DNA from 2 places in the Streptomyces sp. NPDC048018 genome. Region 1 is predicted to be linked to the other one. Evidence: riboswitches for the same ligand, from Rfam matches in the RefSeq annotation. Region 1 holds a riboswitch; the other holds the start of a gene.
The links. Region 1 has a riboswitch for S-adenosylmethionine ahead of thrC (threonine synthase). Riboswitches for the same ligand answer to the same signal wherever they lie in the genome.
Positions count from the first base shown of each region.

Region 1 (14,709 bases):
CCGGGCTCGTCAAGGCCGGCCGGGCGCCCGACATCGCCCAGATCGGCGCGTACGCCGACTACGCGGCCGCCGGCGACCTCTACTCCGCCGACGAGATGCTCTCCATACCGGTCCAGGCCAACTTCCTGGCCCCGCTCGTCGACGCCGGGGAGTACAAGCGCACCCAGTACGGCCTGCCCTTCGTCGCCTCGACCCGGCTGCTCTTCTTCAACCGGGACCTGTTCGACCGGGCCGGCATCGACCAGCCCCCGACCACCTGGGACGAGCTCGCGGCCGCCGCCGGGAAGCTCAGGAAGAAGGGCGTCGCGTACCCCTTCGCGCTGCCGCTCGGGCCCGAGGAGGCCCAGGCGGAGACGCTGATGTGGCTGCTCAGCGGCGGCGGCGGCTACACCGACGACACCGGCCACTACCGGATCGACTCCGAGGCGAACATCCGCACCCTCGACTGGCTGCGGAAGAACCTGGTCGCCGAGGGCCTCACCGGCCCCGTCGCCCCCGGCGAGCTCAACCGCAAGGAGGCCTTCGCCGCCTTCACCCGCGGCGAGGTCGGCATGCTCAACGGGCACCCGTCCCTGATGCAGGAGGCCGAGAAGAAGGGCGTCAGGGTCGGCAAGGTCGCCCTGCCCGGCGCCGACGGCAAGGCCAGGGCCACCATGGGCGTCGCCGACTGGATCATGGGCTTCCGGCAGAACGGGCACCGCAAGGAGATCGGCGCCTTCCTCGACTTCGTCTTCAGCGACGAGAACGTGCTGAAGTTCGCCGGCGACAACGACCTGCTGCCCGCCACCGTCACCGCCTCCGCCGCCATGCAGTCCGCGCCCGAGCACGCGAGCCTCCGCGAGTTCCTGGAGGCGCTGCCCGACTCCCAGCTGCCGCCCGTCGGCAAGACCTCCTGGGCGCAGGTCAGCGGCCGGGTGAAGAAGGACATCGGCAAGACGGTCCGGCCCGACGCCAAGCCGTCCGAGATCCTCGGGCGGATCGCCCGCGAGGCGACGGCGGCGGAGAGCGCGGAATAAGTTGGTCTGTATGACCACCGAATCCGGCGCGCTGGGCGAGCGCGAGCGGGCCGTCCTGGCCATGGAGCGGCGCTCCTGGCCGGGCCCCGGCGCGAAGGAGCGGGCCGTCCGCGAACAGCTCGGCCTCTCCGCCACCCGCTACTACCAGCTGCTCAACGCCCTCCTCGACGACCCGAGGGCCCTCGTCCACGACCCGGTGACGGTCAACCGCCTGCGCCGGGTCAGGGCCGAGAGGGAAGCCCGCCGCTGAGGCGGTGCCGCCGCCGGAACGGGTGCCGGGGGTGGTGGCGCTGACGCGGACGCGATCCCTCGGTAGGGTCGTGAGCATGGTCAGCCGCCTTCCGCACCCGACCACCACCGCCGGCCGAGACGGTCTGGCCGCGCTGCTCGCGCGCCCGGAGAAGGCCGTCGTCGCCCTCGACTTCGACGGGACGCTCGCCGAGATCGTCCCCGACCCGGAGCAGGCCCGCGCCCATCCCGGCGCCGTGCCCGCCCTGGCCGCCCTCGCCCCGCGGGTGGCCTCCGTCGCCGTGATCACCGGCCGCCCCGCCGGGGTCGCGGTCCGCTACGGAGGCTTCGCCGGGGTCCCCGGCCTGGAGCACCTGGTCGTCCTCGGCCACTACGGCGCCGAGCGCTGGGATGCCGTCTCCGGCACCGTCCACGCCGCCGCACCCCACCCGGGCGTCGCCTCGGTCCGCGCCGAGCTGCCCGGCTTCCTGGACCGCGTGGGGGCCTGGTCCGGCACGTGGATCGAGGAGAAGGGCCGCGCGGTCGCCGTCCACACCCGCCGTGCGGCGGACCCCCAGGGAGCCTTCGAGGCCCTGAAGGGCCCCCTCGGCGACCTGGCCGCGCGCCACGGACTGGTCCTCGAACCCGGCCGCATGGTGCTGGAACTCCGGCCCCCGGGCATGGACAAGGGCGTCGCCCTCGCCGAGTACGTCCGCGAGACCGGCGCCGGCTCCGTCCTCTACGCCGGAGACGACCTGGGCGACCTGGCCGCCTACGCCGCCGTCGAGAAACTCCGCTCGGACGGCACCCCCGGCCTCCTCGTCTGTTCCGCCGCCGCCTCCGAGGCCGTCCCCGAGCTCGCCGGCCGCGCCGACCTCACGGTCCCGGGCCCGGCGGCGGTCGTGGACTTCCTGGCGGGGGTGGCGGAGGCGCTCGGCCCGGGGGCGTAGCAGCCTCCGCACCCCCACCGCGGGCGGACCGGGGCCAGGACCTCCCGGTGGGGCAGGCCGCTTCGGGGGCCTCCGGGCCGAAGGCGGCGTCGAAGGGCCGGCGCCGGTCCGCCGGGGTCGTTCGTCAGAGCGCCCGCAGGGCCTCCAGCTGGTCCAGGAACCAGCGCTGCGGCGGGAGCGCCGTCGCGGCCGCCGCGAGGCGCTTCGTGCGGTCGGCGCGTTCCGGAGCCGGCATCGACAGGGCCTCGTGCAGGGCCTCGGCGGTGCCCGTCACGTCGTACGGGTTCACCGTGAGGGCGTCGGCGCGCAGCTCCTCGTACGCGCCGGCCTCCCGGGAGAGCACCAGGGCGCAGCCCGCGTCGGAGACCACGGGGATCTCCTTGGCGACCAGGTTCATGCCGTCGCGCACCGGGTTGACGAGGGCCACGTCGGCCATCCGGTAGGCGGCGAGGGAGCGGGTGAAGTCGTCCTGGACGGAGACCAGGACGGGCCGCCAGTCCGGTGTGCCGAACTCCTCGTTGATCCGCTCCGCGAGCTCGCCCACCGAGGCCGTGTACGCGCGGTACACCTCCAGGTCCTGCCGGGAGGGGTAGGCGGAGGCGAGGTGGACGACCCGGCCGCGCCACTCGGGGCGGGTCGTCAGCAGCTCCCGGTAGGCCAGCAGGCCGCGCAGGATGTTCTTGGACAGCTCGGTGCGGTCGACGCGGACGATGGTCTTCCGGTCGCCGACCTCGGCCCGCAGGGCCGCGAGCCGTTCGTCGACCTCGGGGCGGTGGGCGAGCGCGCGCAGCTCCCCGGCGTCCACGCCGAGCGGGTGCACCGCGACCCGCGTGGCGTCGGCGGCCCGCTCGACCAGCGGGTCGGCGAGGAAGGCGGACGCCCAGGCCCGGGTGTGGAAGCCGACCTCGTCGGCACCGAGCATGCCCTCGACCAGCTCGTGGTGCACGTCGTCCGGGAGCATCCCCAGGTACTGCGGCGAGGCCCACGGGGTGTGCGTGAAGTGCGCGATCCGCAGGTCGGGGCGCAGCGCCCGCAGCTGCCCGGGCACCAGCGCCAGGTGGTAGTCCTGCACGAGCACCGCCGCGCCGTCGTCGGCCGCCTCGGCCAGGGCCTCGGCGAAGGCGCGGTTGTAGGCGCGGTACGACTCCCAGCGGCGGCGGAAGGCCGCGTCGAAGACGGGCTCGCGCGGGATGTCGTACAGGTGGTGGTGGAGGAACCACAGCACCGAGTTCGCGATGCCGTTGTACGCGTCGGCGTACACCTCCGGGTCGATGTCCAGCATCCGCACGCCCGGCTCGGCCACCCCGCGCCGCACCGCCTCCCGGTCGGCGTCGCCGAGCGCCGCGCACACCCAGAGGCCGTCCTCCGCCGCGCCCTCCGACGCGACGGCGCTGAGACCCGAGACGAGCCCGCCGCCGCCCCGCCGGGTGTCCAGGGAGCCGTCGTCACGCACGGTGTAGGAGACCGGGCCGCGGTTCGATGCCACGAGGACAGAAGCCATATGCCGAACCTAGCCCGTCCGGTAAACGCTCAAACGTGCGGATACGAGACGTACGGATTCGCGCCAGACGGAGCGGGTGGGCCCGGGGTCCGGCTGCCGGTCAGCGACCCGTGCGGCTCCTGGCCGCCGCCCGGGCCACCACGCCCGTCGCCGCCAGCGCGAGCCCCAGCCCGCCGAGCAGCCACAGGCGCGCGCCGGCCTGCGCCGCCGCCCTCCCCTGGGCTCCGCCGTGCGGACCGCCGTGCGGGGCGGGTGGCGCGGGGGCCGGCGCGGACGGCTGCGGGACGGGGCCCGGCAGGCCCGGCGCCGCGTGCGCGGCGCGGGCGCCGGTCCCGGCCGGGGCGGCGTACGCGTACGTGACCTCCGGGGCGGCCCCGCCCGGGGCAGCGGCGGCCGGTGCGGCGCCGGTGAGCGTCAGTGCCGCGGCCGCGATGCCGAGGGCCGCCGGCAGGATTCCCGTGTCGTGTCTGAACCGCATGAAACGGAAATATAGGCAGAAATGATCATCATCCGGTGTCACGCCACGCGGCGCTCGGCGTACTCCGCGATCTCCGTCATCGGGGGCCGCTCCTCCGTGTCCACCGCGTGGGTGTGCGGCGTGAAACCGTCCTCGCCGCGCTCGAACTGAGTGAGCAGCGGCCGCACCAGGTGCCCCCGCGACAGACGCAGCTGGGCCGTCCGGTAGATCGCCGCCGCCATCCGGCCGAGCGCCAGGCCGTCCTGGTGCCGGTGCTTGCGCACCCCCACGTCCACCTGTGCGAGCGCGTCGAGGCCGACCGTGTGCAGCGCGTCCACGAGGAGACCCAGCTCCACTCCGTAACCGACCGGGAAGGGGAGGCGCTCCAGCAGCGAGCGGCGTGCCGCGTACTCGCCGCCCAGCGGCTGGACGAATCCGGCGAGGCGCGGCCAGTGCAGATTGAGCAGCGGCCGGGCCACCAGCTCCGTCACGCGGCCGCCCTGGCCGGGAGGCCTCCCGGAGGCGAGCCCGTCGAACTCGGCGCCGAGCGGACGGTCGTACATGGCCTTCACGAAGTCGACGTCCGGATCGGTGAGCAGCGGCCCCACGATCCCGGTGACGAAGTCCGCCGAGAAGTCCCGCAGATCCGCGTCCACGAAGCAGATGACGTCCCCGCTCGTCACCATCAGTGACCGCCAGAGGACCTCGCCCTTGCCCGGCACGGCCGGTATGCGGGGCAGGATCTCGTCGCGCGCCACCACCCGCGCGCCGGCCGCCGCGGCCACCTCGGCCGTCCGGTCGGTCGAGCCGGAGTCGATCACCACCAGCTCGTCCACCAGTGGCACCGCCGGGGTCATCAGCTCGCGGCGGATGACCGAGACGATCGCGCCGACCGTCGCCTCCTCGTTCAGCGCGGGCAGGACGACGCTGACCTTCGTGCCCCGCTTGGCGGCGAGGATCCGCTCCAGCGGACGGTCGGCCACGGACCAGGACCGCCGGGCCAGCCAGCGCTCCACTTCTTCCAGCAACGTGATCTCCATCTCGCGGATCGGACGACCGTCTCCCCCTCGGAAGCCTTCGGTTACAGTCTTGAACAACGCGGATGCCCGATGCATGTCGGGGTGCCGACCGCGTCTCACAATCGAATACCGCTCATCCAGAGGGGCAGAGGGAAACGGCCCGTTGAAGCCCCGGCAACCCTCCAGTCGGTTACTCGCCCACCCGTCTCACGGTCACCACCCCAGGTGGAGCCCCTGACGGGCACAGCTTTTCAGCGCGAGGCTCCCGGCTAGGGAAGGTGCCAAATCCGTCTCATGGCGAAATGCGTCATGAGGAAGATGAGGAGAAAGGGCCTCGCCTCCATGGCTGTACAGACCGTCGCACCCGGAACCACCGTTGATCTCGGTCCCGCTTCCGGACTCTCCTGTCGTGAATGCGGTGAATCCTTCCCGCTCGGCCCGATCTTCGCCTGTGAGCTCTGCTTCGGCCCCCTCGAGGTCGCGTACGACCTGCCCACCGGCGACCCCGAGGCCCTGCGCAAGCAGATCGAGGCCGGCCCCGCCAACATCTGGCGCTACGCCCCGCTGCTGCCCGTTCCGGCCGACGTCGCCGAGAAGCCCAACCTGAACCCCGGCTGGACCAAGCTCGTCCAGGCCGACAACCTCGCCCGGGAGATCGGCGTCGAGCCCGGCCGGCTCTTCGTCAAGGACGACTCCGGTAACCCGACCCACTCCTTCAAGGACCGGGTCGTCGCCCAGGCCATCGAGGCCGCCCGGGCCTTCGGCTTCACCACCCTGTCGTGCTCCTCCACCGGCAACCTGGCCGGCGCCGTCGGCGCCGCCGCCGCCCGGGCCGGCTTCCGCTCCTGCGTGTTCATCCCGCACGACCTGGAGCAGGGCAAGGTCGTCATGGCCGCCGTCTACGGCGGCGACCTGGTCGCCATCGAGGGCAACTACGACGACGTCAACCGCTTCTGCTCGGAGCTCATCGGCGACCCGCTCGGCGAGGGCTGGGGCTTCGTGAACGTCAACCTCCGCCCGTACTACGGCGAGGGCTCGAAGACGCTCGCGTACGAGATCTGCGAGCAGCTCGGCTGGGTCATCCCGGACCAGCTCGTCATCCCGATCGCCTCCGGCTCGCAGCTCACGAAGATCGACAAGGGTCTGCAGGAGCTCATCAAGCTGGGCCTGGTCGAGGACAAGCCGTACAAGATCTTCGGCGCCCAGGCCGAGGGCTGCTCGCCGGTGTCCGCCGCCTTCAAGGCCGGTCACGACGTGGTCCGCCCGCAGAAGCCGGACACCATCGCCAAGTCGCTGGCGATCGGCAACCCGGCCGACGGCCCGTACGTGCTCGACATCGCCCGCCGCACCGGCGGAGCCGTGGAGGACGTCGACGACGAGCAGGTCGTGGACGCCATCAGGATCCTGGCCCGCACCGAGGGCATCTTCGCCGAGACCGCGGGCGGCGTGACCGTCGGGGTGACGAGGAAGCTCGTCGAGAACGGTCTGATCGACCCCACGCTGACGACGGTGGTCCTCAACACCGGCGACGGCCTCAAGACCCTGGACGCCGTGGCCGAGGGCTCGCAGGCGACCGCAACGATCCGCCCGAGCCTGGACGCGTTCCGCGACGCGGGCCTGGCCCACTGAAGCCGAGAGGTACGAAGACAGCCATGGCCGTGAACGTCCGCATCCCCACCATCCTCCGCACCTACACCGGTGGACGGTCCGAGGTGTCCGCCGAGGGCGGGACCCTCGCCGAGGTCATCGCCGACCTGGAGAAGAACCACACGGGCATCGCGGCCCGCGTCCTGGACGACCAGGGCAAGCTGCGCCGCTTCGTCAACGTGTACGTGAACGACGACGACGTGCGCTTCGAGCAGGGTCTGGAGACCGCGACGCCGGACGGCGCCGGCGTCTCCATCATTCCCGCCGTCGCCGGCGGCTGACCGCCCGGCACCGTGCGGGCGGCCGACCGGCCGTACTCACGGGTACCCGCAATATCTGAATTGCCCCTTCCGCCAGAAGAAGCGGAAGGGGCAATTCTGCATGGTTGAGCGCGGTAGAGTTGGGGAAGCCCCCTCCGCTGCTCATGCCAGGCGCATATGAGAATGCGTCTGCGCGCGACCAGAAGCAGCCAAAGTGCCCGTGCCTTGTGTACCTTCTGCGCGGTTTGCCGGGCCCGACTTGCCCCGGAACTCCGGGGATTCTCCCCAATTCCCCTTTCCGCCGTGCCCAGAATTCTCGTCCGATTGACCTGTTGCAGAGGGCAGTTGGGCAGATACATTCAGCCGCGGTCGACGCGTTCCGGCGCAGGGTCTGACCCGGGTCCGCGAAGTGCGGCCCCGCGCAAGGGCCAGTAATAGGGGAGTTAGGCATGGCTCAGGGCACCGTCAAGTGGTTCAACGCGGAGAAGGGCTACGGCTTCATCGCGGTCGACGGTGGTGCGGATGTTTTCGTCCACTACAGCGCGATTCAGATGGACGGGTACCGCACCCTCGAAGAGGGTCAGCGGGTCGAGTTCGAGATCTCGCAGGGCCAGAAGGGTCCGCAGGCGGACATGGTCAAGCTCGCCGTCTGAGCGCGGCGCGATCGGCCACCGACGCACTTCCGTCGAGGGGTCCACATCCCACTGGGATGTGGACCCCTCGCACGTGTGCGGACGCGCGCCCGCGTGCGCGCCCCGCGTGCGCCGGTCGACGGCCGTGAGGGCTCTCCCCGGGCGCCCGCGCCCGCCCGGTTTCCGGCCGCCACCCCCGTGCGAGCCTCCCCGAGGCGCTTGCACTCTCCTGGGTCGAGTGCTAATCATTGGCGTTAGCACTCTGAAGGTGAGAGTGCTACGAGGATCGGGCAGACGAGGTCGCCGGCCGAGTGGGGCAAGGAACCACGAGGAGGGCGGGCCGTCCGTCGCGGGCGTCGGCCAGGTCCAGGAGCGTTATCCACCCCATGTCCGGGAGGACCACTTCACATGGCCAAGATCATCGCGTTCGACGAGGAGGCCCGGCGCGGTCTCGAGCGCGGCATGAACCAGCTCGCTGACGCCGTCAAGGTCACCCTCGGCCCCAAGGGTCGCAACGTCGTCCTCGAGAAGAAGTGGGGCGCCCCCACGATCACCAACGATGGTGTCTCCATCGCCAAGGAGATCGAGCTCGAGGACCCGTACGAGAAGATCGGCGCCGAGCTGGTCAAGGAAGTCGCCAAGAAGACGGACGACGTCGCCGGCGACGGTACGACCACCGCCACCGTTCTCGCCCAGGCGCTGGTCCGTGAGGGCCTGCGCAACGTCGCCGCCGGCGCCAACCCGATGGCCCTCAAGCGCGGCATCGAGAAGGCCGTCGAGGCCGTCTCCGGTGCGCTGCTCGACCAGGCGAAGGAGGTCGAGACGAAGGAGCAGATCGCCTCCACCGCCTCCATCTCCGCCGCCGACACCCAGATCGGCGAGCTCATCGCCGAGGCCATGGACAAGGTCGGCAAGGAAGGCGTCATCACCGTCGAGGAGTCCCAGACCTTCGGTCTGGAGCTGGAGCTCACCGAGGGTATGCGCTTCGACAAGGGCTACATCTCGGCGTACTTCGCGACCGACATGGAGCGCATGGAGGCCGCGCTCGAGGACCCGTACATCCTCATCGTCAACTCCAAGGTCTCCTCGGTGAAGGACCTGCTCCCGCTCCTCGAGAAGGTCATGCAGTCGGGCAAGCCGCTGCTGATCATCGCCGAGGACGTCGAGGGCGAGGCCCTGTCGACCCTGGTCGTCAACAAGATCCGTGGCACCTTCAAGTCCGTCGCCGTCAAGGCCCCGGGCTTCGGCGACCGCCGCAAGGCGATGCTGAACGACATCGCCATCCTCACCGGCGGCACGGTCATCTCCGAGGAGGTCGGTCTCAAGCTCGAGAACGCCGGCCTGGACCTGCTGGGCCGCGCCCGCAAGGTCGTCATCACCAAGGACGAGACCACCATCGTCGACGGTGCCGGTGACAGCGAGCAGGTCGCCGGTCGCGTGAACCAGATCCGTGCCGAGATCGAGAACTCCGACTCGGACTACGACCGCGAGAAGCTCCAGGAGCGCCTGGCGAAGCTCGCCGGTGGCGTCGCCGTCATCAAGGCCGGTGCCGCGACCGAGGTCGAGCTCAAGGAGCGCAAGCACCGCATCGAGGACGCCGTCCGCAACGCGAAGGCGGCCGTCGAGGAGGGCATCGTCGCCGGTGGTGGCGTGGCCCTGCTGCAGGCCTCCGCGGTCTTCGAGAAGCTGGAGCTGGAGGGCGACGAGGCCACCGGTGCCAACGCCGTCAAGCTGGCCCTGGAGGCCCCGCTCAAGCAGATCGCCGTCAACGGTGGTCTCGAGGGTGGCGTCGTCGTGGAGAAGGTGCGCAACCTTCCCGTCGGCCACGGCCTGAACGCCGCGACCGGCGAGTACGTCGACATGATCGCCGAGGGCATCCTCGACCCGGCCAAGGTGACGCGCTCCGCGCTGCAGAACGCCGCCTCCATCGCGGCGCTGTTCCTCACCACCGAGGCCGTCATCGCCGACAAGCCGGAGAAGGCCGCCGCGCCGGCCGGCGGCGGCATGCCGGGCGGTGACATGGACTTCTGATCCTCGGAGAGGATCGGCGGTTCATCGCTGAACGCCGAAGGGCGGCACCCCGTGGGGGTGCCGCCCTTCAGTCATGTGTGCCGGACGCGTGCCGGAGGTCAGCGCACGTCGACGTAGTCGCCCCGGCCGGTGGAGTCGAAGTGCGAGGCGTCACCGACGTACACGACCGTGTACGTCCCGTCCACCGAGGTGCGCGCCTTCAGGCTCGCCCTGCCCGTGGCCGAGGTACGGCCCCACGCGACGGTCTTCCACGTCTGGGAGCCCCACGCGGCGAAGCGCAGCTGCACCTGCTGGTTGGCCAGCGGCTTCCAGCCCGCCTGGTCGTGCTGCACCGTGGCCGTCACCGTGATCTCGGCGCCCTTGCGGACGGGCTCCGGGGTGGCGTCCACCGACAGCACCCGGGTGGAGGTCCGGGCGACGTGGAAGGACCTGCTCGCGGACTCCGCGTACAGCGACGAGCCGAGGGTGTGCAGCCGGAACCAGCCGCCCCTGGTGGCCACGCCGACGGCGAACGAGCGCCGCACATCGGTGGTGACCGGGGTCGAGGCGACCTTCTTCCAGCCGGTCAGCCCGTCCGGGGACTGCTCCAGGAGCACCGTCTGGTCGGTCATGTAGCCCGCCCAGGTCTCGTACGGGGAGCGGAACTGGCCGTAGGCCGTGAGCCGCCCGTTGCTGTCGAGCCGGTAGGCGACCAGCTGGGTGCGGGTGTCCTTCGGCATGGCGAGCGCACCGCTCGCGTACAGCCCGTCCTGGAAGATGCCGGTGCCCCGGACGCTCCACCCGGTGTGGTCCGGGCCGGGAGCGGCGACGAGCCGCGCGGTGAACCGGCCGTCGGCGTCGGTGCGTACGGCCTGCGGGATCCCGCCGCCCAGCAGCGCCTCCAGCGGCTCGTCGGCGACCGGGGAGCCGTCCGCCGGGTCGGTGACCCGGCCGGTGACGGTGACGGTCTCGCCGTTCACCGCACGCGTCTTGTCGGCGGTGGCGGTGAGGGACATCCTCCTGGTCCGCACGTCGGCGTAGTCGTTGCTCCTGCCGACGCCGTGCACCTCGTCGCCGTTCTCGGCGAACTCGGCCCGGTACCAGGCGTAGCGCGTCGTCAGCGGCATCGGGGCGGCGGTGAAGGCGCCGGTGGCGTCGGTCACGGCGGACCCGATCGCGGTGTCGTCCCAGCCGAGCCGGAAGGACACCGAACGGCCGGGCAGCGGGACCCGGTCGAGGGAGCCGGGCTGGATGCCGACCAGGGTGCCCTGCGGGTGGATGTTCCGGTCGGCCCAGGTGGAGACGCCGACGTCGAAGCCGGTCAGCACCGGCTGCAGGGTGAAGTCGAGCGTGCCCGCGTTCGCGCGCGTGACGGTGTTGCCGAGCGAGTCGGTGGCCGTCACGTCGATCGCGTAGCGGCCGAGCGCCGGGATGGAGCCGCCGTCCTCGGTGAGCTTGAGCGCCTGCTCCTCCGGCAGGGCGAACGTGCCCGGGCTCGAAGGGTTCTCGACGAGCGAGGGCAGCTCGGCGAGGACGGTCTCGCCCTGCCTGACCCTGGCGGACACCGCGGTGACGGCGGCCTGCGGTGCGTCGGTCCACGCGGTCACCCGGAAGGTGCCGCGCTGGGTGTCGACGGTCACGGCCCGGCCGACGCCGACGACGGCCGGAGCCGGCTCGTCGGCGAGGGCGGGGGCGGCACCGGCGCCCAGGACGAGCGCCGTGACGAGGGAGACGGCGGAGAGCCGGAGGTCAGCGCGCATCGACATAGAAGTTCCTCGACTCGCTGGAGAAGTAGCCGGTCCTGGACTGCAGGCCGAGGCCCCAGGTGCCGTCTCCGTAGGTGGTGGTGGTGACGCTGAAGGCGCCGTTGGAGCCGGTGGCGATGTTCTTCGCGGCCCAGTACCAGCTCGGGTCGCCCTTGGGCTTGACGTACAGCGTCAGCCGCGCGCCCGGCAGGGCCTTCCAGACCCCGTTGACCTGCTGCTGCACGACGCCCTTGACGGTCATCCTGCCGTTGACGCTCGGCCGCGAGGGGCTGTAGGTCACGTTGACGATCCGGGTGGGGATGCGCGACAGGCGGATGTTCGCGGTGTTCTTGGCGACGAAGCGGTCGCTCTCCGGGTGGTAGATCCGGTAGAGGGCGTTGACGTAGCCCCAGGCACCGAGGTCGTACCAGCAACCGGTGTCGAGGTAGCCGGACTTCATGGTGCGCCAGGTGCGCCCGTTGTCCAGGGAGACCTGCAGGGCGATCCAGTCGGGCTTGGTGTCGCAGTACGTGGTGCCGGTGCCCAGACGCCCCCGCGCCTTCACCCAGCCGTACTCGTTCAGGGTGGTGGTGGCGCCGCTGTACGCGAACTGCTGCGGCACCGCGATGTCGGCGACGTCGTAGAGGTGGGTCGTCTCGCGGGCGAAGTAGACCGACGGCTTCGGCAGTGTGTAGAGGCGGGCCGTCGTGTACTGGACCCGGGCCGGGTAGGCGAAGGAGCCGTCCGCCGCCGTGTCGCCGCCCCCGAGCGGGGCGAGCGCCTTGGTGTACGGGTACGGCTCGGCGCCGGTGGTGACGACCGGGATGCCGGCGAAGCCCTGCCAGCCGGCCTCGGTCAGGCGCTCCACGCGGCCCTGGACGTTGACGTCCGTGCCGGCGGAGACACGGAACCTGCCCGGGTCCGAGGTGATCCGGTACTTCAGCTTCTCCACACCCACGGCGGGGATGCCGCGCGGTGCCACCGGGTCGGTGTCGGCGCCGGCGGGCACGACCTCGGCCTTGCCGCCGGTGATCTCGTCGTCCGCGGTGAAGGGCAGCGAGAAGGTGCCGTCCCCCGCGGTGGCGACCGTGGCGGTTTGGGTCCGGGTCCGGGAGAAGGCGTCGCTCAGGTTCAGCGTGATGCTGACCGGGGTGCCCTCGGCGGCCGGGGTGGTCGTGCCCGTGGCCGGGTTCCAGGTGGTGGCCCTGCCGGACAGGACGACGTCGCGGCTGTCGTAGCTGGTGGTCGTGCGGTCGAAGGAGGCGGCGGAGACCCCGGTGTGCAGCCGGTAGCCGAAGGTGCCGCCGGTCCAGCGCTGCACGGTGCCGCCGGGCAGCCGGTACTCGACGGCGAGCGGGTAGTCGCCGAAGGCGGTGCCCTCGGGGAGCCGGATCGGCGCTTCGGTGGTCCATGCGGCGTAGGCCGACAGGCCGAGCTCGTCCGTCGAGGCGAGGACGGCGGCGTCGGGGGCGGTGGAGGCGAGGACGCTCACCTTCACCCACAGGGCGTCGCCGGGCAGGCCGACGGTCAGCCGGCCGTCGTCCAGGGTGGTGGTCTGGCCGACGGTCGCCGCGTAGGCGGCCGGGGCCGTGACGACGGCGGGCAGGGCCACGCCTGCCGCCAGCGCGAAGACGGTGACCGCACGCACGAGGGCGTGCGGACGTGTGCGCGTACTGCGCATGAAAGGGACCCCCCACAGGTCAGAAAGGCGGTGCAGCAGAGGCGTGCGGGCCGCGTGGTACGCACGATAGCGCCTGTGGATTGAACGCGTTCACTGGATTGCGGCTTCGGCGGGCGCCCTGCGGGCGGCAGGCGGAGGGGTGATGCTGGGGAGAGAGCCCGGAACGCAATCCCCCGGACCGGAGTCCCGGAACGGAAGCGGGAGGCGGAGTACGTCATGATCACGCTGCTCACCACACCGGCGGACCGCGAGCTGGTCGTCACCCGCACCTTCGACGCCCCCGTGCGGCGCGTCTGGGAGGCCTGGACGCGCCCCGAGCACGTCCGCGCCTGGTACGGCCTCGCCTCCCTGACCATGTCCGTCTGCGACATCGATCTGCGCCCGGGCGGCGCGTGGCGCTGGGGCCAGCGCACCCCGGAGGGCCAGGAGATCGTCTTCTCCGGCACGTACGAGGAGATCGTCCCGGCCGAGCGCCTCGTCTACACCGAGGTCTTCGAGCAGATGCCGGGCGCCGACCCGGTCCGCGTGATCCTCTCCTTCGACGCCACCCCCGACGGCGGCACCGCCCTGACCAGCACGTCCTTCTGGCCGACGACGGAGATCCGCGACCAGGCGCTGGCGGCGGGGATGGAGACGGGGATACGCGAGCAGTACGACCGTCTGGCGTCCCACCTGCGCCTCATGGCCTGACGCGGGACCCGGTTCTCAGAGCGGTCCGTAGCGCAGGAGGGCCCGGGCGACGGGCTCGCCGGTACGGCGGGCGTACGCCGTGCGGGCCTTCACCTCGGCGAGGGTGCGCGGCCGGTAACCCGGCCCGCCGCAGCAGGACTTGTGGAAACCGGCAGGGCCGTCCCGAACCCGGAGACACGGCCTACGCTGGCGCCATGGAGCTCTCCGCGATCACCCTCGACTGCGCCGACCCCCTGGCGCTCGCCGACTTCTACCACCGCGCGACCGGTCTGCCGCTCCACCCCGAGAACCACGCGGAGTTCGCCGGCGTGCAACGCGGAGGCGGCCTCCTCATCGGCTTCCAGCGCGTGACCGGCTACGTCCCGCCGCGCTGGCCCGGCCAGGAGCGACCCCAGCAGCTCCACCTGGACTTCGACGTCGACGACCTGACGGAGGCGGAGGCCCGCCTCCTGGCCCTGGGCGCGGTCCGCCCGGCCCACCAGCCGGACCCGGAGCGCTTCGTCGTGCTCACGGACCCGGCCGGCCACCCGTTCTGCCTGGTACCGCGCCGGCCGCGGGCACGGACCGACTGAGCGGGGTCGGCCCCGGCCCGGGGTGCCCGGCGGCTCTCCGCCGGGCGCCGGGGGAGGGGGCCGGTGGACAGGTCAGCGGGTGAGGCCCCCGGGGCGGCGGAACAGGCCCGTCCAGAGGAAGGGTTCGCCGAAACGGGGGGAGTCGGCGGGCTCGTCGTGCATGCGGCGGAGGGAGCGTTCCTCGAAGGCGCCGAAGACGGTGCGCAGGGAGTCGGCCGTGTACGCGAGGCCGCCGTGGAGGGAGCCGTCGCGGTAGAAGGCCGCGTCGGGGAGTTCGGAGCCCATGCCGCCGGGGCCCGCG
Region 1 covers NZ_JBIDBK010000004.1:699,951-714,659, reverse strand. Annotated here, with positions in the region: gene ACGF1Z_RS19280 (ABC transporter substrate-binding protein) at 1-1,016, shown strand, start outside; gene ACGF1Z_RS19275 (DUF3263 domain-containing protein) at 1,027-1,266, shown strand; gene otsB (trehalose-phosphatase) at 1,343-2,194, shown strand; gene ACGF1Z_RS19265 (trehalose-6-phosphate synthase) at 2,319-3,695, opposite strand; gene ACGF1Z_RS19260 (hypothetical protein) at 3,796-4,173, opposite strand; gene ACGF1Z_RS19255 (glucosyl-3-phosphoglycerate synthase) at 4,212-5,180, opposite strand; SAM riboswitch class I at 5,302-5,496, shown strand; gene thrC (threonine synthase) at 5,490-6,800, shown strand; gene ACGF1Z_RS19245 (MoaD/ThiS family protein) at 6,824-7,099, shown strand; gene ACGF1Z_RS19240 (cold-shock protein) at 7,528-7,731, shown strand; gene groL (chaperonin GroEL) at 8,119-9,741, shown strand; gene ACGF1Z_RS19230 (hypothetical protein) at 9,840-11,480, opposite strand; gene ACGF1Z_RS19225 (hypothetical protein) at 11,470-13,146, opposite strand; gene ACGF1Z_RS19220 (SRPBCC domain-containing protein) at 13,363-13,836, shown strand; partial or broken gene ACGF1Z_RS19215 (deoxyxylulose-5-phosphate synthase) at 13,852-13,983, opposite strand; gene ACGF1Z_RS19210 (VOC family protein) at 14,031-14,408, shown strand; gene ACGF1Z_RS19205 (class I SAM-dependent methyltransferase) at 14,481-14,709, opposite strand, start outside.

Region 2 (14,709 bases), on a different contig from region 1:
GGTCAAGAACGACGGCCTCTCGCTGTCCTCGAACCCGTACGGCACGGTCTTCTACCTGACCACCGGCTTCCACGGACTGCACGTGACGGGCGGTCTCATCGCCTTCCTGCTGGTCCTCGGCCGGACGTACGCCGCCAAGAGGTTCACCCACGAGCAGGCAACCGCCGCCATCGTCGTGTCCTACTACTGGCACTTCGTCGATGTCGTCTGGATCGGCCTCTTCGCCACGATCTACTTGATCAAGTAATCGGGCTCCGCCTCCGGGCGGAGACACATCCAGCAAGCATCGACGCAGAAGATCCTGACACCGGGGTAATCCGTGAAAAAGCTCTCCGCACGACGACGCCATCCGCTGGCGGCGGTCGTCGTCCTACTCCTCGCGCTGGCGGCAACTGGGGGGCTGTACGCCGCGTTCGCGCCCGCGGGCACGGCGAAGGCCGATGAAACCGCCCAGTCCCTCGCCATCGAGGAGGGACAGAAGCTCTACGCCGTCGGCTGCGCAAGCTGCCACGGAACCGGCGGTCAGGGAACCTCTGACGGCCCGTCCCTGGTCGGCGTGGGTTCGGCGGCCGTGGACTTCCAGGTCGGCACCGGCCGTATGCCGGCCCAGCAGCCTGGCGCCCAGGTCCCGAAGAAGAAGGTCATCTACTCGCAGGCCGAGATCGATCAGCTCGCGGCGTACGTGGCGTCTCTCGGCGCCGGCCCGATCACGCCGAAGGCCGGGCAGTACAGCCCTGAGGGCGCCGACATCGCCAAGGGTGGCGAGCTGTTCCGCTCCAACTGCGCCCAGTGCCACAACTTCACCGGTGAGGGCGGCGCGCTGACCTACGGCAAGTACGCCCCGTCCCTCGAGGGCGTGGACCCGAAGCACCTCTACGAGGCCATGCAGACGGGCCCGCAGAACATGCCGTCCTTCCCCGACACCACGATGCCGGAGAAGCAGAAGAAGGACATCATCGCCTACGTCCAGGCCGTGAACAGCGACAAGGCCGACAACCCGGGTGGTCTCAAGCTCGGTGGCCTCGGCCCCGTCAGCGAGGGACTGTTCGCGTGGATCTTCGGTCTGGGCGCGCTGATCGCAGTTGCCATCTGGGTCGCGGCCCACACCGCTAAGGCCAAGAAGTCATGAGTACCCAAGAGAATCCAGAAGAGAACCTGCCGACCGAGCAGGCCACCGCGCACGGCGCGGTGAAGGTCGCCGACGACCCGTTCGCCGACCCGGGCCTCCCGCCCCACAAGCCGCGCATCCAGGACATCGACGAGCGGGCCGCCCGCCGGTCCGAGCGCGCGGTCGCGTTCATGTTCACGCTGTCGATGCTGGCCACGATCGGCTTCATCGCCTCGTACGTGATCTTCCCGGTCGACAAGATCGTGTACATCTGGCCGATCGGCCGGGTGTCCGCGCTCAACTTCGCCCTGGGTCTGACCCTCGGTGCGGCCCTGTTCTTCATCGGCGCGGGCGCGGTCCACTGGGCCCGCACCCTGATGTCCGATGTCGAGGTCGCCGACGAGCGTCACCCGATGGAGGCGTCGCCCGAGGTCAAGGCGAAGGTCATGGCGGACTTCGCGGCCGGTGCCGCCGAGTCCGGCATGGGCCGCCGCAAGCTGATCCGCAACACGATGTTCGGCGCGCTGGCCCTGGTGCCGCTCTCCGGCGTGATGCTCCTGCGTGACATGGGTCCGCTGCCCGAGAAGAAGCTGCGCTCCACCCTGTGGGCCAAGGGCAAGCTGCTCATCAACATGAACACCAACGAGCCGCTGCGTCCCGAGGACGTCGCGGTCGGTTCGCTGACCTTCGCGAAGCCCGAGGGCCTCGAGGAGCACGATCACGACTTCCAGGTCGAGATCGCCAAGGCCGCCCTGATGATCGTCCGGATCCAGCCGGAGGACATCAAGGACAAGCGCGAGCTCGAGTGGTCGCACGAGGGCATCGTCGCCTTCTCGAAGATCTGCACCCACGTCGGCTGCCCGATCTCCCTGTACGAGCAGCAGACGCATCACGTGCTCTGCCCGTGCCACCAGTCCACCTTCGACCTGTCCGACGGCGCCCGCGTCATCTTCGGCCCGGCCGGCCACGCCCTTCCGCAGCTGCGGATCGGCGTGAACGACAAGGGCTTCCTCGAGGCGCACGGCGACTTCGCAGAGCCCGTCGGTCCTGCCTTCTGGGAGCGCGGATGAGCACTGTGACCAATACGCAGAAGAAGGCGCCCGCCGGTGAGCGGGTGGCCGACTGGGCCGACGGTCGCCTGGGGATCTACACGCTGGCCAAGGCCAACATGCGGAAGATCTTCCCGGACCACTGGTCCTTCATGCTGGGCGAGGTCTGCCTCTACAGCTTCCTCATCATCATCCTGACGGGCGTCTATCTGACGATGTTCTTCCACCCGTCGATGAACGAGGTGGAGTACGTCGGACCGTACGTCCCGCTCCAGGGACAGCTGATGTCCGAGGCGTTCAACTCGACCATGCACATCTCGTTCGAGGTGCGCGGTGGTCTGCTCATCCGGCAGATCCACCACTGGGCGGCGCTGATCTTCCTCGCCGGCATGTTCGTGCACATGATGCGCGTGTTCTTCACCGGCGCGTTCCGCAAGCCGCGTGAGATCAACTGGCTGTTCGGCTTCCTGCTGTTCTTCCTGGGCATGTTCACCGGCTTCACCGGTTACTCGCTCCCGGACGACCTGCTCTCCGGCACCGGTGTGCGCTTCATGCAGGGCGCGATCCTGTCCGTCCCGGTCGTCGGCACCTACCTGTCGATGTTCCTGTTCGGCGGCGAGTTCCCCGGCGGCGACTTCGTCGCCCGGTTCTACTCGGCGCACGTGCTGCTGCTCCCGGGCATCATGCTCGGCCTGGTGGTCGCGCACCTCATCCTGGTGTTCGTCCACAAGCACACGCAGTTCGAGGGCCCGGGCCGGACGAACAAGAACGTCGTCGGCATGCCGCTGCTGCCCGTGTACATGGCCAAGGCCGGAGGCTTCTTCTTCCTGGTCTTCGGTGTCATCGCGGTCGTCGCGGCCATCGCCTCGATCAACCCGATCTGGGCCATCGGCCCGTACCGCCCGGACCAGGTGTCCACCGGCGCCCAGCCCGACTGGTACATGGGCTTCGCCGAGGGCCTGATCCGTGTCATGCCGGGCTGGGAGATCAACCTGTGGGGCCACACGCTGGTCCTCGGTGTGATGATCCCGCTGGCGATCTTCCCGGCGGTGCTCGCCGCGATCGCGGTCTACCCGTTCATCGAGTCCTGGATCACCGGCGACAAGCGCGAGCACCACATCGCGCAGCGCCCGCGCAACGCTCCGACGCGCACCGCTTTCGGTGTCGCCTGGATCACCGCGTACATGATCATGCTCGTGGGTGGTGGAAACGACCTCTGGGCGACGCACTTCCACCTGTCGCTCAACTCGATCACCTGGTTCGTCCGGATCTTCTTCTTCGTCGGACCGGTCATCGCGTTCATCGTCACCAAGCGGATCTGCCTCGGCCTGCAGCGCCGCGACAGGGACAAGGTGCTGCACGGGCGCGAGTCCGGCATCATCAAGCGCCTGCCGCACGGTGAGTTCGTCGAGGTCCACCAGCCGCTCAGCCAGGGCGAGCTGTACAAGCTCACGGCGCACGAGCAGTACGTGCCGGCCGAGCTGCCGCCGAGCGTCGACGAGAACGGCGTGGAGCGCAAGATCGGCCGCATGGAGAAGCTCCGGGTCAAGCTCAACAAGGGCTACTACGGCGGCGACAGCCAGGTCGCCAAGCCCACTTCCGAGGAGTACAAGGAGATCCAGAGCGGCCACGGCCACCACTGATCACCTCTGACCTCATGAAGTAGGTCGCCACAGCGGGAGCCCCGTCCATTCGATGGACGGGGCTCTTTGCCGTTCCCGGAGATCGATAGGGTGGGAGGCAACCCCTTGCCAGGCTGTACGTACACATCAGGAGCGACCATGAGCGCTGTGAACCCCGCTGGAGGCGACACCGCGGCGGGCCGCTCCTGGCCCGCCCTCCTGAACGGGCTCCTCGAAGGCCGGGACCTGTCCGCCGACGACACCGCCTGGGCGATGGACCTGATCATGCGCGGTGAGGCGACCGACGCCCAGATCGCCGGGTTCATGGTGGCCCTCCGGGCCAAGGGCGAGACGGTCGCCGAGATCTCCGGTCTCGTCCGGACGATGTACGAGCACGCCAACGTCATCGAGGTGCCCGGGCCGGCCGTCGACATCGTCGGCACCGGCGGGGACGGCGCCAAGACGGTGAACATCTCCACGATGGCGTCCATCGTGGTGGCCGGCACCGGTGCGAAGGTCGTCAAGCACGGCAACCGTGCCGCGTCCTCCGCCTCCGGCTCCTCCGACGTCCTGGAGAAGCTCGGCATCAACCTGCACCTCACCCCGCAGCGGGTCGCGCAGGTCGCCGAGGAGGCCGGCATCACCATCTGCTTCGCGGTGAAGTTCCACCCGTCGCTGCGGCACGTGGCCGCGGCCCGCGGCCAGCTCGGCATCCGCACCACCTTCAACGTGCTCGGCCCGCTGACCAACCCCGCCAAGGTGCGGGCCCAGGCCGTCGGCGTCGCCGACCCGCGCATGGCGCCGATCGTGGCCGGGGTGCTCGCCGAGCGCGGCAACTCCGCCCTGGTGTTCCGCGGCGACGACGGCCTGGACGAGCTGACCACCACGGGCACCTCCCGGGTGTGGGTGGTCCGTGAGGGCACGGTCCGCGAGGAGCGCTTCGATCCGCGGGACGTCGGCATCGAGCTGGTGACCCTGGACGCCCTGCGCGGCGGCGACCCCTCGTACAACGCCGACGTCGCCCGGCGGCTGCTCGCCGGCGAGACCGGACCGGTCCGGGACGCGGTGCTGCTCAACTCGGCGGCGGCGCTGACCGCCCTGGAGCCGGGGGAGGGCACCCTGGCGGAGCGGCTGCGCGCCGGCATGGCGAAGGCCGCCGAGTCCGTCGACTCGGGTGCCGCACGCCGGGCCCTGGACCGGTGGGTGGCCGCCAGCAACGCCTGAGGGCCCGTGTGAACGCGGTACGACGACCCCGTCCCGGATGCCGGGACGGGGTTGCGTCGTCGTGATCGACTGGCATAGGTTCTGTACCAGGTCATGAGTGACAGCGACAAAGCCCCGGCTGGCTGTCCGGCAACCCTCCGTCCGTGGCGGGGTGCCCCGGGTGAAGACCAGGCCGCACGTGCAGAAGCCTGCGGCAAGCGCGGACCCCTGCGCACAACCCTGGGGTCCTTGGTCCTCTAGGGAGCAGTGTCTCGTGAGCAAGCGAATGCGCTAGGGCCTCCGGCCCCCTTCTCCATCACCACCCGTACGCGGCACCCTCTTCGCGCTGCCGTCGCGCGGGCCTCTTCACGCCATTTCGCGCCCCTTTTATGCCGGGAGATACCGTCATGTCCGCACGCCCGAACGCCGCCGCCACCGCCGCCTCCGTCGCCACCGCCTCCGCCTCCATCGCCACCGCCCCGTCCGCCGAGCCCGACGCCTGCTGCGACGCCCCGCTGCCGGTCCTCGGCAGGGACGTCACGGTCCCGCTGGTCACCGGCGGCGAGGTCACCTACGCGGCGCTCGACTACGCCGCCAGCGCGCCGGCCCTGCAGCGCGTGTGGGACGACGTCGCCGCGTACGCCCCGTACTACGGCAGCGTCCACCGCGGCGCCGGGTACCTCTCCCAGCTCTCCACCGACCTCTTCGAGAACAGCCGGACCGCCGTCGCCGAGTTCCTCGACTGCCGCCCCGGCGACCAGGTCGTCTTCACCCGCTCCACCACCGACTCGCTCAATCTGCTCGCCCAGGCGATCCCCGCCGACTGCCAGGTCTTCGTCTTCGAGACCGAGCACCACGCCTCGCTGCTGCCCTGGCGGGACGCCCGGATCACCTACCTGGACGCACCGCGGACCCCGCGGCAGGCCGTCGAGACCCTGGAGCGCGCGCTCGCCGAGCGCGATCCCCACGGCCCCGCCCTGGTCTGCGTGACCGGCGCCTCGAACGTCACCGGCGAGCTGTGGCCGGTGCGCGAACTCGCCGCCGCCGCGCACGCGCACGGCGCACGGATCGTCCTGGACGCCGCCCAGCTGGCGCCCCACCACCCGGTCTCCGTACAGGAGCTGGACGTCGACTGGGTCGCCTTCTCGGGTCACAAGCTGTACGCGCCGTTCGGCTCCGGGGTGCTCGCGGGCCGGGCCGACTGGCTCCAGGACGCCGACCCCTACCTCGCGGGCGGGGGAGCCTCCCGCACCGTGGCCCGCCGGGACGACGGCGGCGTGGACGTGGAGTGGCACACCACCGCGGCCCGGCACGAGGCAGGCTCGCCCAACGTCATCGGCGTCTACGCCATCGCGTCGGCCTGCAGGGCGCTCACCGAGGCCGGCTTCGACCGGCTCGTCGCGCGCGAGCGCCACCTGATCGCCCGGGTCCGCGAGGGCCTGGCCGAGGTGCCCGAGGTGCGGGTGCTCTCCCTCTTCGGCGACGAGGCCGAGCGCGTCGGCGTCATCTCCTTCGTCGTGAACGGATGGAACAGCTCCCACTTCGCCGCCGCGCTCTCCGCCGAGTACGGCATCGGGGTGCGCGACGGCCTGTTCTGCGCCCACCCGCTGGTGCGCACCCTGCTCGGCAGCGACCCGCAGGACCCGGGCGAGTGCGGCGCCCCCGAGGCGGCCCCCGGCGAGCGTTCGCTCAACGCCATCCGGGTGAGCTTCGGCGCCGGCACGCCCGACGAGCACGTGGAACGCTTCGTCGGCGCGGTGAAGGAGCTCGTCCGCGACGGCGCCCGGTGGAACTACCGCACCGAGGACGGCCGCTGCGTCCCGGACCGCGGCTGATCCATCCCTCGTACGGGTGAAGCCGGCCTCCCGCGGGGGAGAGGCCGGCTTCACCGTTCGCGTGCGTCCGTCCTACGACTCCAGGCCGATGGCGAAGGCCGCGTCCAGCTCGTGCTGGGAGTAGGCGCGGAAGGCGACGTGCGTGTCGGTGCCCTCGACGCCCGGGATCTTGGAGATCCGGCCGGGGATGATGTCGGCCAGGTCGTCGTGGCGCCCCACCCGGACCATGGCGATCAGGTCGTAGGTGCCGGTGACCGAGAAGACCTCGCTGACCGAGTCGATCGCGGCGATCGCCTCGGCGATCTCGGGGATCCGGTCCACGCTGGTCTTGATGAGCACGATCGCGGTGATCACGGCTGGCTTTCTCCCTCGGTGGCCGCGGCTGGTGGTTTCACTCTATCCGGCCGCCTGTAGCGCGCCCACGCGTAGAGGAACCCGATGCCGAAGCCCACCACGTGCGCCAGATAGGCGACCCCGGGCCCCGATCCCGCCGAGCGCGCCGCCAGCCACTGGAGCGCGAACCAGAAGATCAGCACGATCCAGGCCGGGAAGCGCAGCGGCAGGAAGAGGAGGAACGGGAACAGGCTGGTCACCCGGGAGCGCGGGAAGAGGTAGAGGAAGGCCCCGAGCACCGCGGAGATCGCCCCCGACGCCCCGACCAGGGTCTGCTCGGCGTCCACCTCGTCGAAGTGCGCCGCCGCGTACCCGAGCAGCGCGAGGGAGCCGCTGCCCAGATAGAACAGGCAGAAGCCGGCCGCTCCCATCCGTTCCTCGGCCATCGCCCCGAAGACGTACAGGAACAGCATGTTCCCGAGCAGATGCAGCCAGCTGCCGTGCACGAAGAGGGCGGTCAGCGGGGTGAGCAGGGCCCGCGGCTCGCCGTGCACGAGGTCCGCCGGGATCACGCCCCACCGCTGGAAGTACGCGCTCTGCGCCGCGAGCAGGGTGTCGCCGGTGCCGTACTGGGGGTTGAGCCCCGAGACCGGTCCGACGGCGAACAGCAGCACGCAGGCGGCGATGAGTCCGTAGGTCACCGTCGGCCCGTTCCGCGCGCCCCGCCAGGCTCGGAGGGCCACGCCCCGCCAATCGATCATGGACAGATCATGGCGTACCGGGCCCCACCTGGACAGAGTGCCTCGCCGTGACACGGGAGACCCGGGAGGCCGTAGGGTTACGGGCAGTACTCCCGCAGTTCGACGGCGCACCGCGGGCCCGTAAATCCTCGTACGGAAAGAGGACGGCACGATGACGACGGTTCCCCTGCCGACCGCCGAGACCCGCTGGCGCTGCACTCTCTGCGGCAACCTGACCCGCTTCGACGTGACCCGCTCGTCCAAGGTCGTGGAGTACGTCCATCTGGACCTCGCCGGAGAGCCCAAGGTGGAGGAGCGCGAGGTGGTCAGTGAGACCATCGAGTCGGTCCGCTGCCGCTGGTGCAACGCGGTGGATCAGATCGAGTTGGTGGACAGGCCCGGCGCCGCTTCCTGAGAAGCGGCCCCACGAGGGCGACGACAGGGAGAGGGGTGACGGATCGTGGAGCAGCCCGCGCACGGTGATCGGCCGGCGGGTCCGGCCGACGACCCCGCCGAGGCGCTCGACCGGCCCCTGCCCGAAGCCGTCCGGCGGAAGGTCGTCGCGCTGGTCGCGGACGCCTTCGGCGGTCTGGCCGTCTCCGAGCTGCCCGCCCCGCTGCGGCAGTACGCCCGCTTCACCGCCTCCCGCCGGGCCAAGTTCGCCGGGAGCGCGATGGCGGCCGCCCTGGAGAGCGATCCGCTGTTCCGGCAGCGGATCGGCGAACGGTTCAAGGAGTCCCAGCCCGAGCTCGCCGGCGCCGTCGAGAGCGGCACCCCGCCCGCCGCCGCCGACCCCGTCGACATCGCCGCGGCCGCCTATGTGCTGCGCCCGGCCGGCTGGGGCAAGCTCGTGGCCGCGGCCGGCGAGGAGGCGGAGCGCGCCGACGCCGAGCGCGCCGACGAGGCCGGCCGGCGAGAGCTGGAGCGCCTGCGCGAGGAGGTCGCGAGCGCGAAGGAGCGCGCCAGGGCCGAGACCGAGCAGCTGCGGCACGACCTGGAGGCCGCCCGCAAGGAAGCGGAATCGCTTCACCGCAAGCTGCGCAGCGCCCAGAGCGACGTCAAGCGCGGCGAGGCGGCGCTGCGGCGCGTCCAGGCCGACATCGACGCCGCGAGGGCCGAGGCCGCCGCGCGGGTGTCGGCCGCCGAGAGCGAGACCCGGCGGCTCAAGTCCCGGCTCGGCGAGGTGGAGGCCGCCCTGGAGTCCAGCCGGCGGGCCGCCCGTGAGGGCCGCTCGGTGGAGGACATGCGGCTGCGGCTGCTCCTGGACACGGTGCTGGACGCCGCGCAGGGGCTGCGGCGCGAACTCGCCCTGCCCCCGGCCTCGATGCACCCGGCGGACACCGTGGACGCGGTGGAGCCCGGCCGGATGTCGCCGAAGGACATCGCCGCCCGCGCCCTGTCCGAGACCGACCCGGCGCTGCTGGACCAGCTGCTCGAACTGCCCCAGGCGCATCTGGTGGTCGACGGCTACAACGTCACCAAGACCGGCTATCCGACGATGCCGTTGGAGAAGCAGCGGCTTCGGCTGCTCGGTGGCCTCTCCGCGCTCGCGGCCCGCTCCGGCGCGGAGATCACCTGTGTCTTCGACGGGGCCGAGCTGGCGGCGCCGGTGCTGCTGGCCCCGCCGCGCGGCGTGCGGGTGCTCTTCTCCAAGCCCGGTGTCACCGCCGACGAGTTGATCCGTCAGCTGGTGCGGGCGGAGCCGCCGGGGCGTCCGGTGGTGGTGGTCTCCACCGACCGCGAGGTGGCGGACGGCGTCGCCAAGTCCGGTGCGCGACCCGTCGCGTCCGCCTTGTTGCTGAAGCGCCTTTCGCGCCTCTCGTGAAATATCGTCACGCGCGCCCTGATTGCCCGTTTTCTGATCCGCAGAGGGTCAAGTGCCCACTACTGCCCGTGGGGTGCGCGTAAATAATGTGTTGAGCGAGCGAGATTTTGACCCTTGGGATTTGAACTGATCACAAGATGGTCACTAGGGTCGGGGCTCGAACCTTCGCGCGGTCGATCATCCATCGGGGATATCAGCGTGGGTCCCGCCTGCCGTCGCCCGGTCGGCGGCTCGAGGAAGAAGGAGCTCGCCCGAGTGGCGTCCCACCGTCGTCCCAAGCAACCGAGCCGCACCCGTGTGACCGTGCTCACCGCGACCGCCGCAGCGGCCGTCGCGCTCACCGCCCAGACCGGAGCCCAGGCGGCCCCGAAGCCCAAGATCGACGAGGTCAAGTCCAAGGTCGACAAGCTGCACCACGAGGCCGAGGAGGCCACGGAGCAGTACAACCTCGCCGAAGAGCGCCGTGAGAAGCTCCAGACGGAGATCGGCGCCCTCCAGGACAAGGTGGCCCGCGGCCAGCAGGAGCTCAACACCCTGCGCGGCCAGATCGGTTCGGTCGCCACCGCGCAGTACCGCTCCGGCGGCATCGACCCCGCGCTCCAGCTCTTCCTCTCCTCCGACCCGGACACCTACCTCGACAAGGCGTCCGCGATCGACCAGCTCGGCGCCAAGCAGGCCGACGTCCTGCAGTCCATCCAGGCCAAGCAGCGCACCCTGGCCCAGGAGCGGGCCGAGGCGACGACGAAGCTCGCCGACCTGGAAGACGTCCGCAAGACGCTCGCCGAGAAGAAGAAGAAGTTCCAGGGCAAGCTCGCCGAGGCCCAGAAGCTGCTCAACACGCTGACGGCCGCCGAGCGCGCCAAGATGCAGCAGGACGAGCAGCGCGCCAGCCGCGCCGCCGGCGACCGCGTCGACCTCGGCAACGAGGTGCCCGCCTCGCAGCGCGGTGCCGCCGCCCTCAACGCCGCCGCCACGCAGCTCGGCAAGCCGTACGTCTCCGGCGCCGAGGGCCCCAACTCCTACGACTGCTCGGGCCTGACCCAGTGGTCGTACCGCCAGGCCGGCGTCGGCATCAGCCGCACCACGTACACCCAGCAGAACGACGGCGTGAAGATCGGCCGCAGCCAGCTCAAGCCGGGCGACCTGGTCTTCTTCAACGGCCTGTCCCACGTGGGCCTGTACGCGGGCAACAACACCATCCTGCACGCCCCGAAGCCGGGCGCGGTGGTCCGCTACGAGTCCATGGACTACATGGGAACCTTCCAGTTCGGCGTCCGCATCTGACGCGACGCGAACCGTCCGGCACGCCCCGGACACCCCGCGAACCGCCCTCCGAACGGGTGGTTCGCAGGGCCGCGAACTGACCTGACGCCCCGCCGGTGACCTTGTGGTCTCCGGCGGGGCGTCACTTTGTGTGCCCGGCGCCTTCGTTGGACGCGGAGTGATCAGCGGCTACTGTCTGCCGCGCCCAGTCCGTCGAACCGAACGGAGCGCGATCCGTGGCGTCCCACCGACGACCCACCGGGGTCACCGTCCTCACCGCAGCCGCGGCCACCGCGGCCACGGCCCTCGGTGCCGTCCCCGCGCACGCCGACCCCGGTGCCGCGAGCCAGCGCACGCTGACGACGCAGTCGGCCGTCGACCGCCTCTTCGAGGAGGCCGAGCGGGCCACCGAGAGTTACCACCGGGCGGACGAGAAGGCCGCCCGGCTGCGCCGGACGGTCTCCCTGGCGCAGGACAGCCTCGCCCGGGGCCAGGAGCGGATCAACCGCATGCGCGGCGCGCTCGGTTCGGTGGCCGGCGCCCAGTACCGCTCCGGCGGCATCGACCCGGCCCTCGCCCTGTTGCTCTCCTCCGACCCGGACAGCTACCTCGACCGGGCCTCCGCCCTCGACCGGGTCACCGCCCGCCAGGGCGTCGCGCTCGGCGAGCTCCGGCGCGAACTGCGCGAACGGTCCCAGGAGCGCGCCGAAGCGAGCCGCACGCTCGTCGAACTGGAGCGCAGCCGGGCCGAGGTGGCCCGCCACAAGCGCACCGTCGAGGGCAAGTTGGCCGAGGCCCGCCGGCTGCTCGCCTCGCTCACCGCCGACGAGCGGGCCGGATTCGACCGGGCCTCCCGCTCCGGCCGCGAAGCGCTCGGCGAGGAACCGCCGCCGCTCGGCGACCTCGGCCCCTCGCGCGCCGCCGCCGCGGTGATCGCCGCGCGCAGCGCCATCGGCCGGCCCTACGTGTGGGGCGCCACCGGACCGTCCGCCTTCGACTGCTCGGGCCTCATGGTCTGGTCGTACCGCCAGGCCGGCATCGCGCTGCCCCGCACCTCGCAGGCCCAGCGCAACGCGGGGCGCCGGATCCCGCTCTCCCAGGCGCAGCCGGGCGACCTCGTCACCTACCGCAGCGACGCCAGCCACGTGGCCATCTACGCGGGCAACGGCCAGGTCATCCACGCCCCCTATCCGGGCGCGCGGGTCCGCTACGACCCGGTCGGCATGATGTCGCACGTCACCGTGACCCGGGTCTGAGACCCCCGCCGGGGATCCCCCGTACGATCGAGGGCGTGGCAGGTCGGGACGGCAGGGCGGCGCGCGGCGCCCTCGTGTGCCTGCTGACGGGGCTGCTCGCCCTCGCCGGATGCACCGCCCCGGCCCCGGAGCGCCCGGCCGCCGCCGAGGTCCAGCGGCTGCTCGACCGGCACGCCGAGGCGCTCCTCCACCGTGACGAGGCGGGCTACCTGGCCGGCCTCGCCCCCGCGCTCGCCCCCGCCGCCCGCACCGAGTTCCGGCGGCTCGCGAGGATCCCGCTCGGCGGCTGGAGCTACCGCGTCACCGACGTCGACCCGGCCGGCCCGGGGCGGGCCACCGCCGAGGCCGAACTCGGCTACCGCATCGAGGGCTACGACTCCGGACCCGCCACCAGCCGGCGCGTCCTGGAGCTCACCGAGCGGGACGGGCGCTGGTACGTCACCGGCGACCGGGCCGCCGCCGGGGCTCCGCAGCAGCTGTGGCAGCAGGGCGAGGTGACCCCGGTGACCGGCCGCCGCAGCCTGGTCCTCGGCGTGGGCCAGCGCCCGGAGCGGCTGAAGGAGATCGCGGACGCGGCGGACCGGGCGGTGCCCGCGGTCGGCGAGGCCTGGCCCTCGCCCTGGGCGGGCCGGATCGTGGTCCTGGTCCCGGCCTCGGTGGACGCGATGGGCCGGCTGCTCGGCGCGCCGGCGGCCTCGTACCGGGGGATAGCGGCGGTCACCACCGGCGAGGTCGGCGGCGGGCCGAAGGCGCCCGCGGACCGGGTGATCGTCAACCCGGACGCGTACGGCGTGCTCGGCGCGTTCGGCCGGGGCTTCGTGCTCACCCACGAGACCACCCACGTCGCCACCCGGTCCCGGACCACCGGGGCCACCCCGGTCTGGCTGTCCGAGGGTTTCGCCGACTGGGTCGCCTACCGCGGCACCGGCCGCACCGCAGCCCAGGCCGCCCCCGAACTCGCCCGCGCCGTCCGGGCCGGCGAGGGGCCGGCGGAGCTGCCGGACGACAAGGCGTTCGCCTTCGGCGGCGACGCGGAGGCGCTGGCCCGCGCCTACGAGAGCGGCTGGCTGGCCTGCGCGCTGATCGCCGACCGCTGGGGCGAGGCGAGGCTCACCGCCTTCTACCGCGCCGTCGGCGCCCACCCGGCCCGGGACGGCGCCGTGGAGAAGGCCCTCGCGGACGTCCTGGGCATCACCCCCGAGGAGTTCACGGCGCGCTGGCGGGCGTACCTGGCCGAGCGGCTCGGCTAGCCGGATCCCGCCGGGCCCGCCCCATCGCGCCGTTCAGGGCCGCCGCGGCGCCGGCCCGCCGGGTGCCCCCGGGCCCGCCGCCGCCCGGCGGTCCAGGTCGGCCAGGGTCTCGGCGAGCCAGGCCTTCTCCTCCGTGCCGGTGGCGCGGGCGATCCGGAGCATCCCGCGGCGGAACGGGTCGGGCTCGTCCTCGGCACGGACCGGTGTGCCCTCCGCGTAGAAGAAGCTGGCGGGGGCGTCCAGGAACGCCTTGCGGCGGCGCAGCACCGCGGCCTGCTCCGCCGGGTCGGGGAGCAGGCCCAGGAAGGCGAGCAGGGTGAAGAAGCGCTGGCCGTCGGTGATCTCGGCGTCCTTGGGGGAGCGCAGCCGGGCGAGCAGCTCCGCCCGCCCCGCGCCGGTCAGCGAGAGGGTGCGCCGCGGGGCCGCGCCGGCGCCCGGCTCCGTGTGGCTGTCGACCAGGCCGTTCTTCACCAGCCGGGTGATCGCGGGGTAGAGCGCGCCGTCGCTGACCGGGCGGACGTGGCCGCTCAGGCCCTGGATGCGTTCCTTGAGCTCGTAGCCGTGCAGCGGCCGCTCGTAGAGGAAGCCGAGGATCGACAACTCCAGCACCGTTCTGCTCCTTCGCACTTGTCGGGCGCCCCCACGGCATGCTACCTCTTTTCGAGCTACCTCGAATCGAGGTACAGCGAAACGAGGGGGAACCGTCCATGAGTGCCGTCACCGCGACCGCCGCCGCGCACCGCCGCACGCTCGTCCGGCTCGCCGGGCCCGTCTACCTCGAACTGCTCGCCGGAGTCGCCGCCGGGATCATCAACATGGTCTGGGTCGCCCGGCTCGGCGGAGCCGCCGTCGCCGCCGTCGCCGTGGCCACCAACGTCGAGAACCTGCTGCTCGGCGTGGTCCTCATGGCCGCCTCCGGCACCACCGTGCTCGTTGCGCGGGCCAGAGGCGCCGACGACCCCGGCGCGCTGCGCTCCGCCGTGCGCGGCGGCGCCGCCCTCGGCGCCCTGCTCGTCCCGCCCGTCGCCCTCGGCGGCTATCTGCTGCGCGACCCGCTCGCCGCGCTGCTGCTCGGCGGCACCGGCCACCCCGCGCACGGCCTCGCCACCGCCTACTTCGCGATCTCGCTCCCGGGCACGGCCCTGTTCTTCGCCACGACGGTCCTGGACGGCGTCCTCAAGGGCACCGGCGACACCCGCACCCCCATGCGGCTCGCCTTCCTCGC
Region 2 covers NZ_JBIDBK010000002.1:385,384-400,092, reverse strand. Annotated here, with positions in the region: gene ACGF1Z_RS07665 (heme-copper oxidase subunit III) at 1-247, shown strand, start outside; gene ACGF1Z_RS07660 (c-type cytochrome) at 320-1,129, shown strand; gene ACGF1Z_RS07655 (Rieske 2Fe-2S domain-containing protein) at 1,126-2,178, shown strand; gene ACGF1Z_RS07650 (cytochrome bc complex cytochrome b subunit) at 2,175-3,800, shown strand; gene trpD (anthranilate phosphoribosyltransferase) at 3,939-5,003, shown strand; SAM riboswitch class IV at 5,093-5,209, shown strand; gene ACGF1Z_RS07640 (aminotransferase class V-fold PLP-dependent enzyme) at 5,390-6,817, shown strand; gene ACGF1Z_RS07635 (Lrp/AsnC family transcriptional regulator) at 6,890-7,171, opposite strand; gene ACGF1Z_RS07630 (rhomboid family intramembrane serine protease) at 7,168-7,911, opposite strand; gene ACGF1Z_RS07625 (hypothetical protein) at 8,063-8,305, shown strand; gene ACGF1Z_RS07620 (NYN domain-containing protein) at 8,351-9,715, shown strand; gene ACGF1Z_RS07615 (NlpC/P60 family protein) at 9,971-10,999, shown strand; gene ACGF1Z_RS07610 (NlpC/P60 family protein) at 11,215-12,234, shown strand; gene ACGF1Z_RS07605 (hypothetical protein) at 12,270-13,484, shown strand; gene ACGF1Z_RS07600 (PadR family transcriptional regulator) at 13,518-14,093, opposite strand; gene ACGF1Z_RS07595 (MATE family efflux transporter) at 14,192-14,709, shown strand, end outside.
Region 2: another riboswitch for S-adenosylmethionine. It lies ahead of ACGF1Z_RS07640 (aminotransferase class V-fold PLP-dependent enzyme); the one in region 1 lies ahead of thrC (threonine synthase).